DNA from 2 places in the Pseudoduganella aquatica genome. Region 1 is predicted to be linked to the other one. Evidence: predicted binding sites of a transcription regulator. Region 1 holds the regulator's gene; the other holds the start of a gene.
The links. The regulator FNR, encoded in region 1, switches genes on or off when oxygen is low (the NO sensors DNR and NnrR bind a similar motif). The targets are predictions, from matches to a motif close to TTGATNNNNATCAA.

Region 1 (7,811 bases):
GTCATCTCTGCCACCGACAAGTCCATGGGGAAGACGCTGCCGTCGCGCCGCAGGCCCTGCACTTCGCGGCCCTTGCCGATGATGCGTTTTTCGCCGGTGGCGCGGTAATGCGCCAGGTAGCCGTCGTGCGCGCTGCGGTGCGGCTCCGGCATCAGCATATTGATGTTGCGGCCCGCCACCTCCGCCTCGCGGTAGCCGAACATGCGCTCGGCGGCGGGGTTCAGGCGTTCCAGCATGCCGTGTTCGTCGATGGTGATAATGCCGTCCACCGCCGTTTCAAACACGGCGCGCATGCGCGCTTCGCTCTCCTGGAGCGCCTGTTCGGCGGCCTTGCGGGCGCTGATGTCGTGGATGGTGGCCATCACCATGGTCTGGCCGTCCGGGCTGCGCAGCGGCGACAGGCTGACCTCGACCGGGAATTCGCGTCCCTCGCGGTGGCGGCCGGACAGCTGGGCCCCCGCGCCCATCGCGCGCGGATGCGGCTCGGCGGTGTAGCCTTCGCGCAGCGCCTGGTGGCCGTGGCGGAAGCGTTCGGGTATCAGCGTCTCCACCGGCAGGCCCTGCAACTGCTCCTGCGTGTAGCCGAACAGCGCTTCCAGGGCCGGATTGGCGAGCGCAATCGCGCCGCCGCGGTCTACGATGAGGACGGGATCGGTGGCGGCTGCCAGTAGCCAGGCCAGGCTTTGGTCGGCGATGGGGGGATTTTGCATGCCGCAATCATACGAAAGATGCCCGCCCCGGTAAAGCCTTAGTGTCCGCAGCGGAAATTCGGCGGCAATTTGACCTGGATCAAACCAGCCACTGACGCGGAACGCCCGCTTCCCATACAGTTACACCCATGGGAACGGCGGAGAACGCAATGCACTCGGTAGACAGCGAAACGGCGGCGGAACTGGAGCGCATGCTGTTGAGCGAGCGGGCGCGAGCGGCGCGCAAGCAGGCAACGTGGGAGCTGGAGGTGGTGGAACTGGCGCTGGCGCGGCTGGCGGACGGCAGCTACGGCGCATGCCGCCAGTGCGGCGCGGCCATTGCGCTGGCCCGCTTGCTGGCGCAGCCGTCGGCTGCGCACTGCCTGGCTTGTCAGCAAAACATCGAGCGGCGCTACCAGGTGGAACAGGAATAGAGGACGGGAAGCAGGCGGGGCGCCAGACAGCGCCTCAGGCGGCTTCGCACTCAGGGGCAAAGCGGCCGGCGGCCAAGTCTTGCAGGCCGGCCAGATCCAGGATGCGCAGGTCGCGGTTGTTCAGGCTGATCCAGCCGGCCTTGCGGAAGCGCGCCAGCAGGCGGCTGATGCTCTCGATGGTCAGGCCCAGGTAGCCGCCGATGTCCTCGCGCGACATGCGCAGCTGGAAGCTTGCAGGCGAGAAGCCGCGCGCCGCGTAGCGGGCGCCCAGGGAGGTCAGCATCAAGGCCAGGCGCTGTTCGGCGCGCATATTGCCCAAAAATAGGGCAACCGCCTGTTCGCGCTGGATTTCACGCGCCATGACGCGGTGGAACTGGTGCATCAGCTCGGGCACTTCGGCCACCAGCTCCTGCAGGCGGCCAAAGGGGATTTCGCACACTTCGCTGTCCTCCAGCGCCACCGCGCTGCAGCTGTGCTGGCCGGTGCCTATCGCTTCCATGCCCAGCAGGTCGCCGGCCATGTGGAAGCCGGTAATCTGCTGCTCGCCGCGCTGGTTCACCTGCGCGGTCTTGAAATGCCCCAGGCGCACCGCGTACAGGCTGCCGAATCCCTGCCCCATGCTGAACAGCTGCTCGTCGCGCTGCACTTTGCGGCGGCGCGAGATGATCTGCTCCAGGCGGTGCATCGCATCCTCGTCCAGTCCCTGCGGCAGGCACAGGCGGTTGAAGCTGCACAGGCCGCAGCGCGGCTGGGGCTGCGCCTTGGCTGGGGCGGAAGATGCGATGTGGATGGTGGCGGTGGTCATGGTCGGCTCCGGTGCATGGGCTGCGCTGTCGATGCGGACAGTATCGCCCGCACCGGGCCTGGGCGGTATCGGGTATTCCGGCTGGCTGCTGTAGGGGATCCCCTACAGGCCAGCTCAGAAGGTGATTTTCAGCGCCGACGGCGCGCCGCCCAAGGCGCCGGGCGCGCTGGAAATACCCTCCACCGTCAGGCCTTCCTGGGTCTGGCGGAATGGCAGCGCGCCGTCGCGGCCCAGCTGTTCCACGCCCCTCACCTTGCCGGCGCCCGGTCCCAGTACGCGCAGCACCACCGAGCCGTCGCGCGGCGCGCCGATGGCGTAGACCGCCGTGCCCTTGGATGTGAAACGCCATCCCTCCTCGCCGAACTGCTTCCAGGGGCGGGTGCCGTAGATGGCCTCGCCATTGGCGTCCAGCCATGCGCCCACGTCCAGCAAGGTGCGCTGCTGCTCCTCGGGGATGGTGCCGTCGGCCTTGGGCGAGAGATTGAGCAGGTAGAAGCCGCCCTTGCTCGCCGTGTCGACCAGGCGGCCAATAATGGCGGCGCCGCCGGCCACCTTCATGCCGTTGGTGTAGCCCCACGTGCTGCCTATGGTGTCGTCCACCATCCACGGGCCGGGCCGGATGTCCGGCGGCGAGCGCACGCCTATCTTTTCAAAGTCGATAATGGATCCGACCTGTTGGGCGTCGTCGTTGCTGGGCGCGTAGGCGACGAATTTGGTGCTGATCGAGACTTCCTTGTTCCAGGCCTGGGCGCGGTTGTAGTAGTAGGCCGCCACGCGCAGCTTGAGCGGGTCCAGCACGCGCAGGTTGACGCCGTTGTCGAACCACAGAATGTCGGGCTGGTACTGGTCGATCAGCTCCAGGTTGCGGTTCACCCAGTCGGTCAGGAAGCGCGCCATGGCGGGCTGGCTGCGATCGGCCACGTTGTAGAAGGCCGCCCATTCCGGGTCGTACAGGTCGGCCTTGGCCGCTTTCAGGCGGGCTTCCAGCGCTTCGGGCGGGTTGATGAAGGTGAAGTTCTCCACCCCGTGGTTGGACACGCCGAACTTCATGCCCTCCTTGCGCACGGCGGCCGCCAGTTCGCCTATCAGGTCGCGCTTCGGTCCCATGCGCTTGGCGTTGAAAGGCGTAACATGGCTGTCCCAGAGCGCGAAATTGTCGTGGTGCTGGGCGGAGGGCATCACGAACCGGGCGCCGGCGCGGCGGAACAGCGTGGCCCACTGCGCGGCGTCGAACTTCTCCTGCTTGAACCGGGGGATGAAATCCTTGTAGCCAAAGCGTTCCGGCGGCCCGAAGGTTGCGGTGTGCCAGGCCAGGTCGGCGCCGTACATATGCTTTTCATACCATTCGTTGTGGTAGGCGGGCACCGCGTACACGCCCCAGTGCATGAAGATGCCGAACTTGGCGTCCTCGAACCAGGCCGGGGTGCGGTAATTCTTGCGGATAGACTCCCAGTCCGCCGCGTAGGGGCCGGGCGGCAGCGGCGTGGCGACGGCGGCATCGGCAGCGGCCACGGTGGCCGGGGTGGCGGGCGGCCCCATCACGCCGTAGTCGTACAGCTTGGACTCGGGCACGCCGCCCCGGTCCGGCTTGGGCAAGGGGCCGGCGTCGGCACCGGTCAGGGTGGAAGCGAGGACGGCCAAGGTTAGACCGGACAGCAATGGCGCGCGCAGCATGGTTTGCCCCTGTAATTATAGAAATGACGACTAGCGTATCGCGCGGGCGCATTTCGCGCACGTTTCGCTTTGTATCACTCATAAACATGATTAGATTGCGCCAGCCGTTGACACTGGCGTGACGACTATCGATACTCGGAAGCCATCCTAATCAGACCTATAACAATACCCCCATGGCAGTCATCACCGAGATTGAAGACCTGCGCCTGCAGGCCAAGCGTCGCGTCGCAAAAGCTATTTTCGGCTACGTCGATTCCGGCTCCTACACCCAGGGCACCATGCGCGCCAACAAAAGCGACCTGGAAGCCATCCATCTGCGCCAGCGCGTGGCCGTGAATGTGGACCAGCGCAATACCGCCACCACGCTGGCCGGCCAGGATGCGTCCATGCCGGTGGCGCTGGCCCCGGTAGGCCTGACGGGCCTGAACTACGGCGACGGCGAGATCCTGGCAGCGCAGGCGGCCGAGGAATTCGGCGTGCCCTTCACGCTCACCACCATGAGCATCTGCTCCATCGAGGACGTGGCGGCGGCCACCACCAAGCCGTTCTGGTTCCAGCTCTACGTGATGCGCGACCGCGCCTTCGCCGCCGACCTGATCGCGCGCGCCAAGGCCGCCAAGTGCTCGGCGCTGGTGCTCACGCTGGACCTGCAGATCCTGGGCCAGCGCCACGCGGACCTGCGCAACGGCCTGACCGTGCCGCCGCGCCCTACCCTGTCCAATATCGCGGACATGCTGAGCAAGCCGTCGTGGTGCGCCAGCGTCCTGCTGGGCAAGCGCAAGACCTTCGGCAACCTCGACGGCCACGTCAAGGGCGCGCAGGGCCTGTCCACGCTGATGGCCTGGGTGGGCCAGCAGTTCGACCCCACGCTGAACTGGGACGACGTGGAATGGATACGCAAGCAATGGGGCGGCAAGCTGATTTTGAAAGGCATCCTCGATCCGGAAGACGCGAAAATGGCCGCCCGCACCGGCGCGGACGCGCTGGTGGTCAGCAACCACGGCGGCCGCCAGCTGGACGGCGCCATGAGCTCCATCCGCGCCCTGCCCGGCGTGCTGGAAGCGGTGCAGGCCGAGAATCCGAAGATGGAAGTGTGGATGGACGGCGGTATCCGCTCCGGCCAGGACATCCTGAAAGCCTGCGCCATGGGCGCCCGCGGCGTGATGGCGGGCCGCAGCTACATCTACGGCCTGGGCGCCATGGGCAAGCCGGGCGTGAGCCTGGCGCTGGAAATCATGCGCAAGGAGCTGGACGTGTCGATGGCGCTGTCCGGCATCCGCGACATCCGTGATGCGAACCGCTCGCACATCGTATTGCCCAAGCACTGGTAAACAAGACTTCCATGCACAACTACCGCATCGCTGGCGTTGCAGCGTCCCTGGCACTGGCGCTGAGCGCCGGCGCTGCGGCCGCCCCGGCTCAAATAGCAGGCAAGCAGCTTGAAAACCTGGACCGTGGCGTGCTCGCCATCGCCGCGAACGGCGGCGTCTTCGTCAGCTGGCGGGCGCTGGCGACGGACCCGGGCGGGACGTCCTTCGACCTTTACCGCGACGGCAAGCGGCTGAACACGCAGCCGCTGAAAAGCACAAACTACGTGGACCCGGCCGGCGCCGCCGCAGCCGTCTACTCGGTGCGGCCCGTCCTGCCACGCGGCGGCGAGCAGCCCCTGGCCAGCGCCGGCGCCACTTGGCCGCAGCAATACAAAACCATCCCGGTCCAGAAGCCGGCAGGCGGCGTCACGCCCGACGGCCAGAGCTACACCTACGAGATCAACGACGGTTCGGCGGCCGACCTTGACGGCGACGGCCGCTACGAGCTGATAGTGAAGTGGCAGCCGACCAATGCGCACGACAATTCGCACGCAGGCTACACCGGCAACACCTATATCGACGCCTACAAAATGGACGGCACGCGCTTGTGGCGCGTGGACCTGGGCCGCAACATCCGCGCCGGCGCGCACTACACCACCTTCCTGGTCTACGACTTCGACGGCGACGGCAAGGCCGAGCTGATGGTGAAAACCGCCGACGGCACCGTGGACGGCAAAGGCAAGGTGATCGGCGACGCGAACGCGGACTACCGCAACCCCAAGGGTTACGTCCTGTCCGGCCCCGAATTCATCACCGTCTTCAACGGCGAAACCGGCGCCGCCATGGCCAGCGCGCCCTATCTGCCCGGGCGTGGCGACGTGGCCGCGTGGGGCGATGCCTACGGCAACCGGGTAGACCGCTTCCTCGGCGGCGTGGCCTATCTGGACGGCGCCCGCCCCAGCGCCATCTTCTCGCGCGGCTACTACACGCGCGCCGTGATCGCCGCCTGGGACTGGCGCGGCGGGAAGCTGAGCAGCCGCTGGGTGTTCGACAGCGACGTGGCGGGCGGCGAAGTGAACCACCAGGGCGCGCACTGGCTGTCCGTGGCCGACGTGGACAACGACGGCAAGGACGACATCATCTACGGCGCGGCCACCATAGGTAGCAACGGCAAAATGCTATACAGCACAGGACTGTGCCATGGCGACGCCCTCCACGTGGGCAAGCTGGACCCGCTTCGTCCGGGACAACAGGTCTTCATGGTGCACGAAACGCCCAGCTGTTACGGCAAGCACGGCATAGAAATGCACGACGCGGCCACCGGCAAAATCCTGTGGAGCCTGGACGGCAAAGGCGCGGACGTGGGACGCGGCGTATGCATGGATATCGATCCGGCCCACCTGGGCGAGGAATGCTGGGCCTCGGTCGGCGGCCTGATGAGCGCCAGCGGCGTGCAGATCTCCCCCGAGCATCCGCGCCGCATCAACTTCGCTTCCTGGTGGGACGGCGACCTGCTGCGCGAGTCGCTGGACGGCACGCGGATAGAAAAATGGAACCCGGCCACCAAGGACATGCAGCTCCTGCTGAACGGCGCGGACTCCGGCGCCGCCTCCAACAACGGCACCAAGTCCACGCCCGTGCTGTCGGCGGACCTTTTTGGCGACTGGCGCGAGGAAGTGGTCTGGCGCAGCGCGGACAACAACTCCCTGCTGGTGTTCAGTACCACCGCGCCGACCACCCACAGCATTCCTGCGCTGATGCAGGACGCGCAATACCGCGTGCAGGTTGCGGGCCAAAATGCAGGCTACAACCAGCCGCCGCATCCTTCCTTCTACCTGGGCGAAGGCATGGCGCCTTTGCCTGGCGCATCCCGGCTCAGCGCACAAGAATAGTACGCATACAACACAACAGAAACAGAGACCATGAAGACTTCCCTGCTCGCGGCGCGCCGCGCCACCACGCTGGCCTTGCTACTGGCCGCCAGTTTCTCCGCCACCGCACAAAATGGTGAAGCGCGCCGCTTCGATTTCAGCGCAAAGCCGGCCGCCGGCTACACCGCCGTCCCTGTCACCACCGAATACAGCGCCAGCAAGGGCTACGGCTTCGAGCCCGGCGCCGCGGCAGGCAAGCCCTCCTTCTTCTCGGTCGATCTCCCCGAAGGCAACTACAACATCACCGTCACGCTGGGCGGTACGCCGGAAGCATCGACCACCACCATCAAGTCCGAACTGCGCCGCCTGATGCTGGAGAACGTGCGCACCGCGCCGGGCAAGACTGAAACGCGCACTTTCACCGTCAACATCCGCACGCCCGCCATTCCAGCCGTAGGCGGCCTGGCGGCGGGCGCGGTGAATCTCAAAGTGCCGCGCGAGACCGTGCAGGAAGCCTGGAACTGGGACCGCCGCCTGACGCTGGAATTCAACGGCAGCCAGCCGGCCGTGCGCTCCATCGAGATCGCGCCTGCGCAAACACCCACCATCTTCCTGCTGGGCGACTCCACTGTCTGCGACCAGCCCGGCGAACCTTATGCCAGCTGGGGCCAGATGCTGCCGCGCTTCCTGAAGCCCGGCGTGGCCGTCGCCAACCACGGCGAGTCCGGGGAGACCTACCGCGATTCGCTGGCCCGCCGCCGCCTGGACAAGGTGCTGAGCGCCATGCGCCCCGGCGACACGGTCATGATGCAGTTCGGGCACAACGACCAGAAACAGATCAAGGACGGCAAAGGCGGCCCCTTCACCACCTACAAGGCCGAGATCAAGCAGCACGTGGACGGCGTGCGCGCCCGTGGCGGCGTCCCCGTCATCATCTCGTCCATGGAGCGCCGCGCATTCGACGCGAATGGCAAGGTCATACCGTCGCTGATCGACTATGCCACCGCAGCGCGCCAGTCGGCCGAAGA
Region 2 (7,811 bases), 2.5 Mb from region 1:
TCCGCATGTGGAGCAGCTACGGCAATCCCTTGTTCCCGCAATTTAACAACATCTTCCACAGCCCGATGGCGGCGGAACTGGGCGTGCTGGACGAGGGGCACTTGCCGCGCGGCCCGCTCGAAGCGCTGCTGTGGCCCTTTGTTTTCACGCGCAATATCGGCCGCATCGCCGAGGTGCCTATCCAGCAAATTATCTGGCCGCTGCTGTACACGGCGGTGGCGGCGTGGACCGTGGTGGCGCTGCTGCGCCGCGTGCAGGGAGCGCAAGGCAAGTTCGCCGCGCTGCCCGTGCTGGCGCCGCGCGCCTTGTTCCTGCTGGTGTTCTTTGCGGTCTCGTATGTGGTGTGGGTGCGCCTGTTCAGCATCTACCGCTATGTGGTGCCGATGGAGCTGCTGGCGCCGCTGCTGTTCTGGCTGCTGTTGCAGACCATGGCGCCGCCGCCGCTGGCGGCCCGCTTGGGCGGCTGGCTGCTGCTGGCCGCCACGCTGGCCGTGCTGCCCTTTACTACCTGGGGACACGCGGGCTGGACTGAACGCGCCTTCGCGGCCGATACGCCGCGCATCGCGCAGCCCGCGCGCGCCGTGGTGTTCCAGGCTTCGTCGGATAGCCCGATGGGCTGGCTGGCGCAGTTTATGCCGCCGGATGCGGCGGTGGTTGGCCTGGGTTCCGGCTTTCCGGAATCGCCGGCTTACCGGGAGCGCATGCGGCAGCTCATCGCCACGCGCGGCGGGCCGCATTACATCATGTTCCCGATCGCCACCGACAAGCGCGCCACCGGCATGGAGCGCAAGGCGCAGCTCGCCGGTTCGCTGGGCTTGACCGGCAGCGAAACGGGCTGCCGCGCGCTGGAATGGCTGACCAGCCATGTGCGGATGAAGGCCCAGGTCGACCGCGCGGCGGCGCCGTCCGGCCAGCTGTGCACGCTGGCCTTGCAGGCGCAGTACCGCAAGGATACGGCGCCGGAAGACAGGGCCATGGAAGCGGAGGCGGCGCGCCGTTTGGGCCTGATCGGGCTGGCGTATGATCCAGCAAGTTGTGTGGCTTACCGGGCGTCGGTGGGCACTGAGCCTTATCCGTACCGGATGTGTACGGTGGCGGCCGCCGACGGCGCTGGCGGGTTACGTGCTGCGCACTAACCCGCCCTACGGTTCTCCAGTGTTGGCGGTGTTGTTGCGTAGGGCGGCTTAGCGCAAAGCGCGTAACCCGCCTTGCCCGGCGTTAATCCAGTCCGCCGAAACGCTGGCGGAAGTCGCCGCCGGCTGCGGCGGCGCTGTCGTCCTCGCGGCGCAGCACGGCCAGCACGTGCTGCTCGGCCGCCGCCGCCACCAGCCGGTACAGCTCGCGCGCCAGCTCATAGGCTGAAGCGCCCGGCCACGGTTCGGGCAGCAGTTCCACCGGCAGCTGCGGATCGTGCAGCTGCACGCGGCGCCAGGCGTGGATCAGCAGCGATCGGATCACGAAGGCCTGTTCCGGCTCAGGCTGGTGGCCGCCGCGCAGCAGGGCCAGCAGCGGCTCGAACTGGGCGATGAACTGCAGGTAGCCGCCGCTCACGCCGCTCAGGTCCCATCCCTCGTCTATCATTTCCCGCAGCGGGCGCCCGTTGCGCGCGCCCGGCATTTCCGCCGCGTGGCAGATGAACAGCTTGTCGCGCATGCCGGTGCGCGCCAGCAGTTCGTCCAAGGTGTCCGGATTGCCGGCCGGATGGCCGAACACGCCGGCCGACACCAGGCCGTACCCTTCCCATACCAGCTCCTTGCGCAGCAGCGTGCGCTCGGCCGCGCCCAGGCTGTTGCCGCTCATGACCAGAGTCCAGTCGCCGTCCCAGTGCACCTGCAGCGGCGCGTAGATGCGGCGCTGCGCGCGCGCAAAGCGGGCCTGCGCCTCGGGCGCGATGGAATAGGACGAGCGCCGCCCGTCGCGCTGCGACACCAGCCAGCCCTCCTGCGCCAGCCGGAACACGGCGGTGCGCAGCAGCCTGTCGTTCACGCCGAAGGGCGCCAGCAGCTCGATCAGGCTGCCCAGCCAAACTGTGCCGCCATGCGGCACGATGGCGTCGCCGAAGATGGTCATTACCAGCGACTTCGAGCGCGGCGGGTCGCTGGCCAGGAAGTGGGCTATCCATTCGTTGCTGTTCAGGGTCTTCATCTTGCGCACGGGTGATGTTCTCTCAAGCCGGGAGTTTACTTTGCTGCGGCTTCGGCGCAGCATTATTTTTTTTGTATCTGCGCATTTTGGCACCGTTTCGCCCCAAAGGGATACGGTTTTTTGATTTGAGTCAAAAAATCAGTATGCAAACGAATTATTGTATCGTATGATGATTTCACACCCTTGACCAAGGAGACAAAACATGTACGCACAGATGGTTGAAACCGGCCTGAAGAAAGTTCAGACGAACGAGGACATGAGCGCCGACGAGCGCGAATTCCAGGCCCGTATCGACGCCGGCGTGAAGATCGAAGCCAAGGACTGGATGCCGGACGCGTACCGCAAGACGCTGATACGCCAGATCTCCCAGCACGCCCATTCCGAAATCGTCGGCCAGCTGCCTGAAGGCAACTGGGTAACCCGCGCCCCCACGCTGAAACGCAAGTCCATCCTGCTGGCCAAGATCCAGGACGAGGCCGGCCACGGCCTGTACCTGTACAGCGCCGCCGAGACCCTGGGCGTGTCGCGCGACGAGCTGCTGGCCGCGCTGCACAGCGGCAAAGCCAAGTATTCCAGCATCTTCAACTACCCCACGCTGAGCTGGGCCGACATGGGCGCCATCGGCTGGCTGGTGGACGGCTCGGCCATCATCAACCAGATCCCGCTGTGCCGCTGCTCCTACGGCCCGTATTCGCGCGCCATGATCCGCGTCTGCAAGGAAGAGTCCTTCCATGCGCGCCAGGGCTACGACATCATGATGTCGCTGGCCAAGGGCACGCCGGAACAGAAAGCCATGGCGCAGGACGCGCTGAACCGCTGGTGGTGGCCGTCGCTGATGATGTTCGGCCCGTCCGACGCCGAGTCGGTCAACAGCGCGCAGTCCGCGCAATGGCGCATCAAGCTGTTCTCGAACGACGAGCTGCGCCAGCGCATGGTCGACCAGACCGTGCCGCAAGCCGAATACCTGGGCCTGACCGTGCCCGATCCCGACCTGAAGTTCAACGCCGAGACCGGCCACTATGAATTCGGCGAAATCGACTGGAGCGAGTTCCAGGCCGTCCTGAAGGGCAACGGCCCGTGCAACCGCGAGCGCCTGCGCACCCGCGTGCAGGCCTGGGAAGAGGGCGAGTGGTTCCGCGACGCGCTGGTGGCCTATGCCGACAAACATCAAGAGGACAAGGCTGCGGCCTGAGGAGACATAAGATGAGCAAAGAATGGCCATTGTGGGAAGTTTTCATCCGTAGCCAGCACGGCCTGGCGCACAAGCACGTGGGCAGCCTGCACGCGTCCGACGCCGGCATGGCGGTCAACAACGCGCGCGACGTGTACACCCGCCGCAACGAGGGCGTGAGCATCTGGGTGGTGCGCGCCACCGACATCGTGGCCAGCAGCCCGGGCGACAAGGACGCGCTGTTCGAGCCGTCCAACAGCAAGGTCTACCGCCATCCCACCTTCTTCCCGATGCCGGAAGAAGTGAAGAACCTGTAAGCGCGAGGCGACGATGGACAACAAGATTGCATACCTGCTGCGCCAGGGCGACAACGCGCTGATCCTGAGCCAGCGCCTGTCCGAGCTGTGCGGCAAAGGCCCGGCGCTGGAGGAGGACATGGCGCTGACCAATGTGGCGCTGGATCTGCTGGGCCAGACCCGCATGTGGTACAGCTACGCCGCCGAGCTGGAAGGCGCGGGCCGCGACGAGGACAAGCTGGCCTACCACCGCGACGCGCACGACTTCAAGAACTGCCTGCTGGTGGAGCAAAAGAACGGCAACTACGCCGACACCATGATGCGCCAGTTCTACTTCGATACCTGGCACTACTTCTTCATCGGCGCGCTGACCAAGTGCGGCGACGAGCGTATCCGCGAGATCGCCGAGAAGTCGTTGAAGGAAGTGACCTATCACCTGCGCCGCAGCGGCGACCTGATCGTGCGCATGGGCGACGGCACGCCGGTGAGCCACGCCAAGACGCAGGCGGCGGCCGACCAGCTGTGGATGTACACGGGCGAGTTCTTCAAGTACGACGCGGTGGACGAGGCCATGGTGGCCGCAGGCGTGGCCCCGGCTTCCGAGCCGCTGCGCGCGCAGTGGCTGGCCCACGTGAGCGACATCTTCGGCGAAGCCACCTTGACGATGCCGTCGCCGGACGCGTGGATGCAGAAGGGCGGCAAGCAGGGCGTGCACAGCGAGCACCTGGGCTACCTGCTGGCCGAGATGCAGTTCCTGCAGCGCGCCTATCCCGGTTCGGAGTGGTAAATGAACGCCGCCGCTGCCATCAGCACTGAGCAAGTCTGGGCCTGGCTGGCCGAGGTGGCCGACCCCGAGATCCCCGTGATCTCGGTGGTGGACCTCGGCATCGTGCGCGAGGTGGCCGTGGCGGACGACGGCGCCTGCGTTGTCACCATCACGCCGACTTATTCGGGCTGCCCGGCCATGCAGGTGATCGCGGACGCCGTCACCGGTGCGCTGCGCGAGCGCGGCATCGAGCAGGTGGAGCTGCGCACGCAGCTGTCGCCCGCCTGGACCACGGACTGGATGAGCGAGGAAGGCAAGGCCAAGCTGAAAGGCTACGGCATCGCCCCGCCCGCGCAGCAGGTGATCGACATCAGCGGCTTGCGGCGCAGCGCGTCCGGCGCGCAGGACCTGGCAGCCGGTGTGCGGCGCGGCGCCGTCGCCAAACCCACGGTCGTGTGCCCGAATTGCGGCTCCAGCCATACCGAAAACACCAGCCAGTTCGGCTCCACGCCTTGCAAGGCGCTGTACAAGTGCCTCGATTGCCGCGAGCCTTTCGACTACTTCAAGTGCCACTGAGAGCATAACCATTATGAGCAAATTCTATCCGCTGTCCGTCGCCAAGGTGAGCAACGAAACGCGCGACTGCATCGCCGTCACCTTCGCCGTGCCGCCCGAACTGGAAGAAAGCTTCAAGTACCAGCAAGGCCAGCACCTCACGCTGCGCACCCACATCAATGCCGAGGACGTGCGCCGTTCCTACTCCATCTGCTCCGCCGTGCAGGACGGCGCGCTGCGCGTGGCCATCAAGCGCACCCCTGGCGGCATGTTCTCCAGCTGGGCCAACGACACGCTGAAGGCCGGCGCCGTGATCGAGGTCATGCCGCCCATGGGCCACTTCAACGTGGCGCTGGACGCGGCCAACCGCAAGAACTACATGGCCTTCGCGGCGGGCAGCGGCATCACGCCCATCCTGTCCATCATCAAGACCACGCTGCTGACGGAGCCGAACAGCCGCTTCACCCTGTTCTACGGCAACCGCGCCTCGTCGTCGGTGATCTTCAAGAACGAACTGGCGGACCTGAAGGACATCTACACGGACCGCCTGAACATCGCCTACGTGATGAGCCGCGAGCAGCAGGACATCGAGCTGTTCAACGGCCGCATCACGAAAGAGAAGGCGCAGCAGTTCCTGCAGCACTGGGTGCGCGTGGAGGACTACGACAACGCCTTTATCTGCGGCCCTGAAGACATGATGCACGGCGTCTCGGCCGCGCTGCAGGAAGCGGGCATGCCGAAGGCGAACATCAAGATCGAGCTGTTCGCGGCCAGCATACCGAAGCACCAGCACAAGCCGCGCGCGCAAGCCGACGCGGGTGCGGGCCTGACCGAAGTGACCGTCGTCATGGACGGCAACCACACCATGTTCACCATGGACCGCGACAAGGAGTCCATCCTGGACGCGGGCCTGCGCGCCGGCATCGACATGCGCTACTCCTGCAAGGGCGGCGTGTGCTCCACCTGCCGCTGCAAGGTGCTGGACGGGAAAGTGGACATGGACGTGAACTACGCGCTGGAAGACTACGAGATCGCGCGCGGCTTCGTGCTGAGCTGCCAGAGCTTCCCGGTGACGGACAAAGTGGTGGTCGACTTCGACCAGGCCGAGTGAGCAATGGCGGGTTACGGTGCTGCGCACCTAACCCGCCCTACGTGCACGCGAAATACACGGAATATCGTAGGGCGGGTTAGGCGCAGCCGTAACCCGCCAACAAGAATCAACGGAGGAGACGCCATGAGTTACGAGAATATTTTATTTGAAATCCAAGGCGGCATCGCCAAGCTGACGCTGAACCGTCCGGACAAACTCAATAGCTTCACCCAGGCCATGCACCTGGAGGTGCGCGATGCGCTGGCCAAGGTGCAGGCCGACAAATCGGTGCGCGTATTCCTGCTCACCGGCGCCGGCCGCGGCTTCTGCGCCGGCCAGGACCTGGGCGACCGCGCCGTGGAACCCGGCGCCGAGGGCGTGGACCTGGGCGACTCGGTCGAGAAATTCTACGCCCCGCTGGTACTGGCCCTGCGCAGCCTGCCCATGCCCGTCATCTGCGCCGTGAACGGCGTGGCGGCCGGCGCGGGCGCCAACCTGGCGCTGGCCTGCGACATCGTCATCGCCGGCAAGTCGGCCAGCTTCGTGGAAGCCTTCTGCCGCCTCGGCCTGATCCCGGACACCGGCGGCACCTGGATTTTGCCGCGCCTGATAGGCATGGCGCGCGCCACCGGCCTGGCCATGCTGGGCGAAAAACTCACCGCAGACCGCGCCGAGCAATGGGGCCTGATCTGGAAATCCGTGCCGGACGAACTGCTCATGACCGAAGCCACGGCCATGGCCGAACACTTCGCCACCGCGCCCACCAAGGGCCTGGCCTACACCAAGAAGGCGCTGCAGATCAGCCACTGCAACTCGCTGCCCGAGCAGCTCAAGCTGGAAGGCGAAATGATGCGCGAGCTGGGCTACAGCCACGACTACCGCGAAGGCGTGGCCGCTTTCATCGCCAAGCGCGCGCCTGAATTCAAGGGGGAATAAACATGGCCGCTCTGGATAAAGCCAGCATCGTCGCCGTGATCGGCAGCGGTGCCATGGGCGCGGGCATCGCACAGGTGGCGGCCGCCGCCGGCCACACCGTCAAGCTGTACGACACGCGCGCCGAGGCGGTGCAGAAGGCCATCGCCGACATCGCCAAGGTCTACCAGAAGCTGGTGGACAAAGAACGCATGACGGCGGCGGACGCGCAAGCCGCCACCGCGCGCCTGCAGGCTGCCGACGGCCTGGCCGGCGTTGCCGGGGCCGCGCTGGTGGTGGAAGCCATCGTCGAGAACCTGGACGTGAAGCGCTCCCTGTTCGCGGACCTGGAAGGCATCGTCGGCGACGACTGCATCCTGGCCACCAACACCTCCTCGATTTCCGTCACCGCCATCGCCGCCAAACTGCGCCGCCCGCAGCGCCTGGTGGGCATGCATTTCTTTAACCCGGTGCCGCTGATGGCGCTGGTGGAAGTGATCAGCGGCCTGGCGACCGACGCGGCCGTGGCCGAAACGGTGTACGACACTTCCATCGCCTGGGGCAAGAACCCGGTGCACGCCAAGTCCACGCCTGGCTTTATCGTCAACCGCGTGGCGCGCCCCTACTACGCCGAAGGCCTGCGCCTGCTGAACGAGCAGGCCGCCGACGCCGCCACCATCGACGCGGTGATGCGCGAGGCGGGCGGCTTCCGCATGGGACCATTCGAGCTGATGGACCTGATAGGGCACGACGTGAACTACTCCGTCACCCAGTCCGTCTTCAACGCCTACTACAACGATCCGCGCTTTACGCCGTCGGTCATCCAGCAGGAGCTGGTGAACGCCGGTTTCCTGGGCCGCAAGTCGGGCCGTGGTT

Region 2: a site for FNR is predicted at 2,266-2,279, ahead of paaA (1,2-phenylacetyl-CoA epoxidase subunit PaaA). Genes of this name have one in related genera too.

The regions. Positions count from the first base shown of each region.
Region 1 covers NZ_CP086370.1:3,840,504-3,848,314, forward strand. Annotated here, with positions in the region: gene KT882_RS17160 (sensor histidine kinase) at 1-710, opposite strand, end outside; gene KT882_RS17165 (TraR/DksA C4-type zinc finger protein) at 860-1,123, shown strand; gene fnr (fumarate/nitrate reduction transcriptional regulator Fnr) at 1,158-1,928, opposite strand; gene KT882_RS17175 (alpha-L-fucosidase) at 2,043-3,602, opposite strand; gene KT882_RS17180 (alpha-hydroxy acid oxidase) at 3,776-4,933, shown strand; gene KT882_RS17185 (rhamnogalacturonan lyase) at 4,945-6,804, shown strand; gene KT882_RS17190 (GDSL-type esterase/lipase family protein) at 6,835-7,811, shown strand, end outside.
Region 2 covers NZ_CP086370.1:6,292,739-6,300,549, reverse strand. Annotated here, with positions in the region: gene KT882_RS28090 (glycosyltransferase 87 family protein) at 1-1,136, shown strand, start outside; gene paaX (phenylacetic acid degradation operon negative regulatory protein PaaX) at 1,219-2,145, opposite strand; gene paaA (1,2-phenylacetyl-CoA epoxidase subunit PaaA) at 2,348-3,337, shown strand; gene paaB (1,2-phenylacetyl-CoA epoxidase subunit PaaB) at 3,349-3,633, shown strand; gene paaC (1,2-phenylacetyl-CoA epoxidase subunit PaaC) at 3,647-4,399, shown strand; gene paaD (1,2-phenylacetyl-CoA epoxidase subunit PaaD) at 4,400-4,954, shown strand; gene paaE (1,2-phenylacetyl-CoA epoxidase subunit PaaE) at 4,968-6,044, shown strand; gene paaG (2-(1,2-epoxy-1,2-dihydrophenyl)acetyl-CoA isomerase PaaG) at 6,168-6,959, shown strand; gene paaH (3-hydroxyacyl-CoA dehydrogenase PaaH) at 6,962-7,811, shown strand, end outside.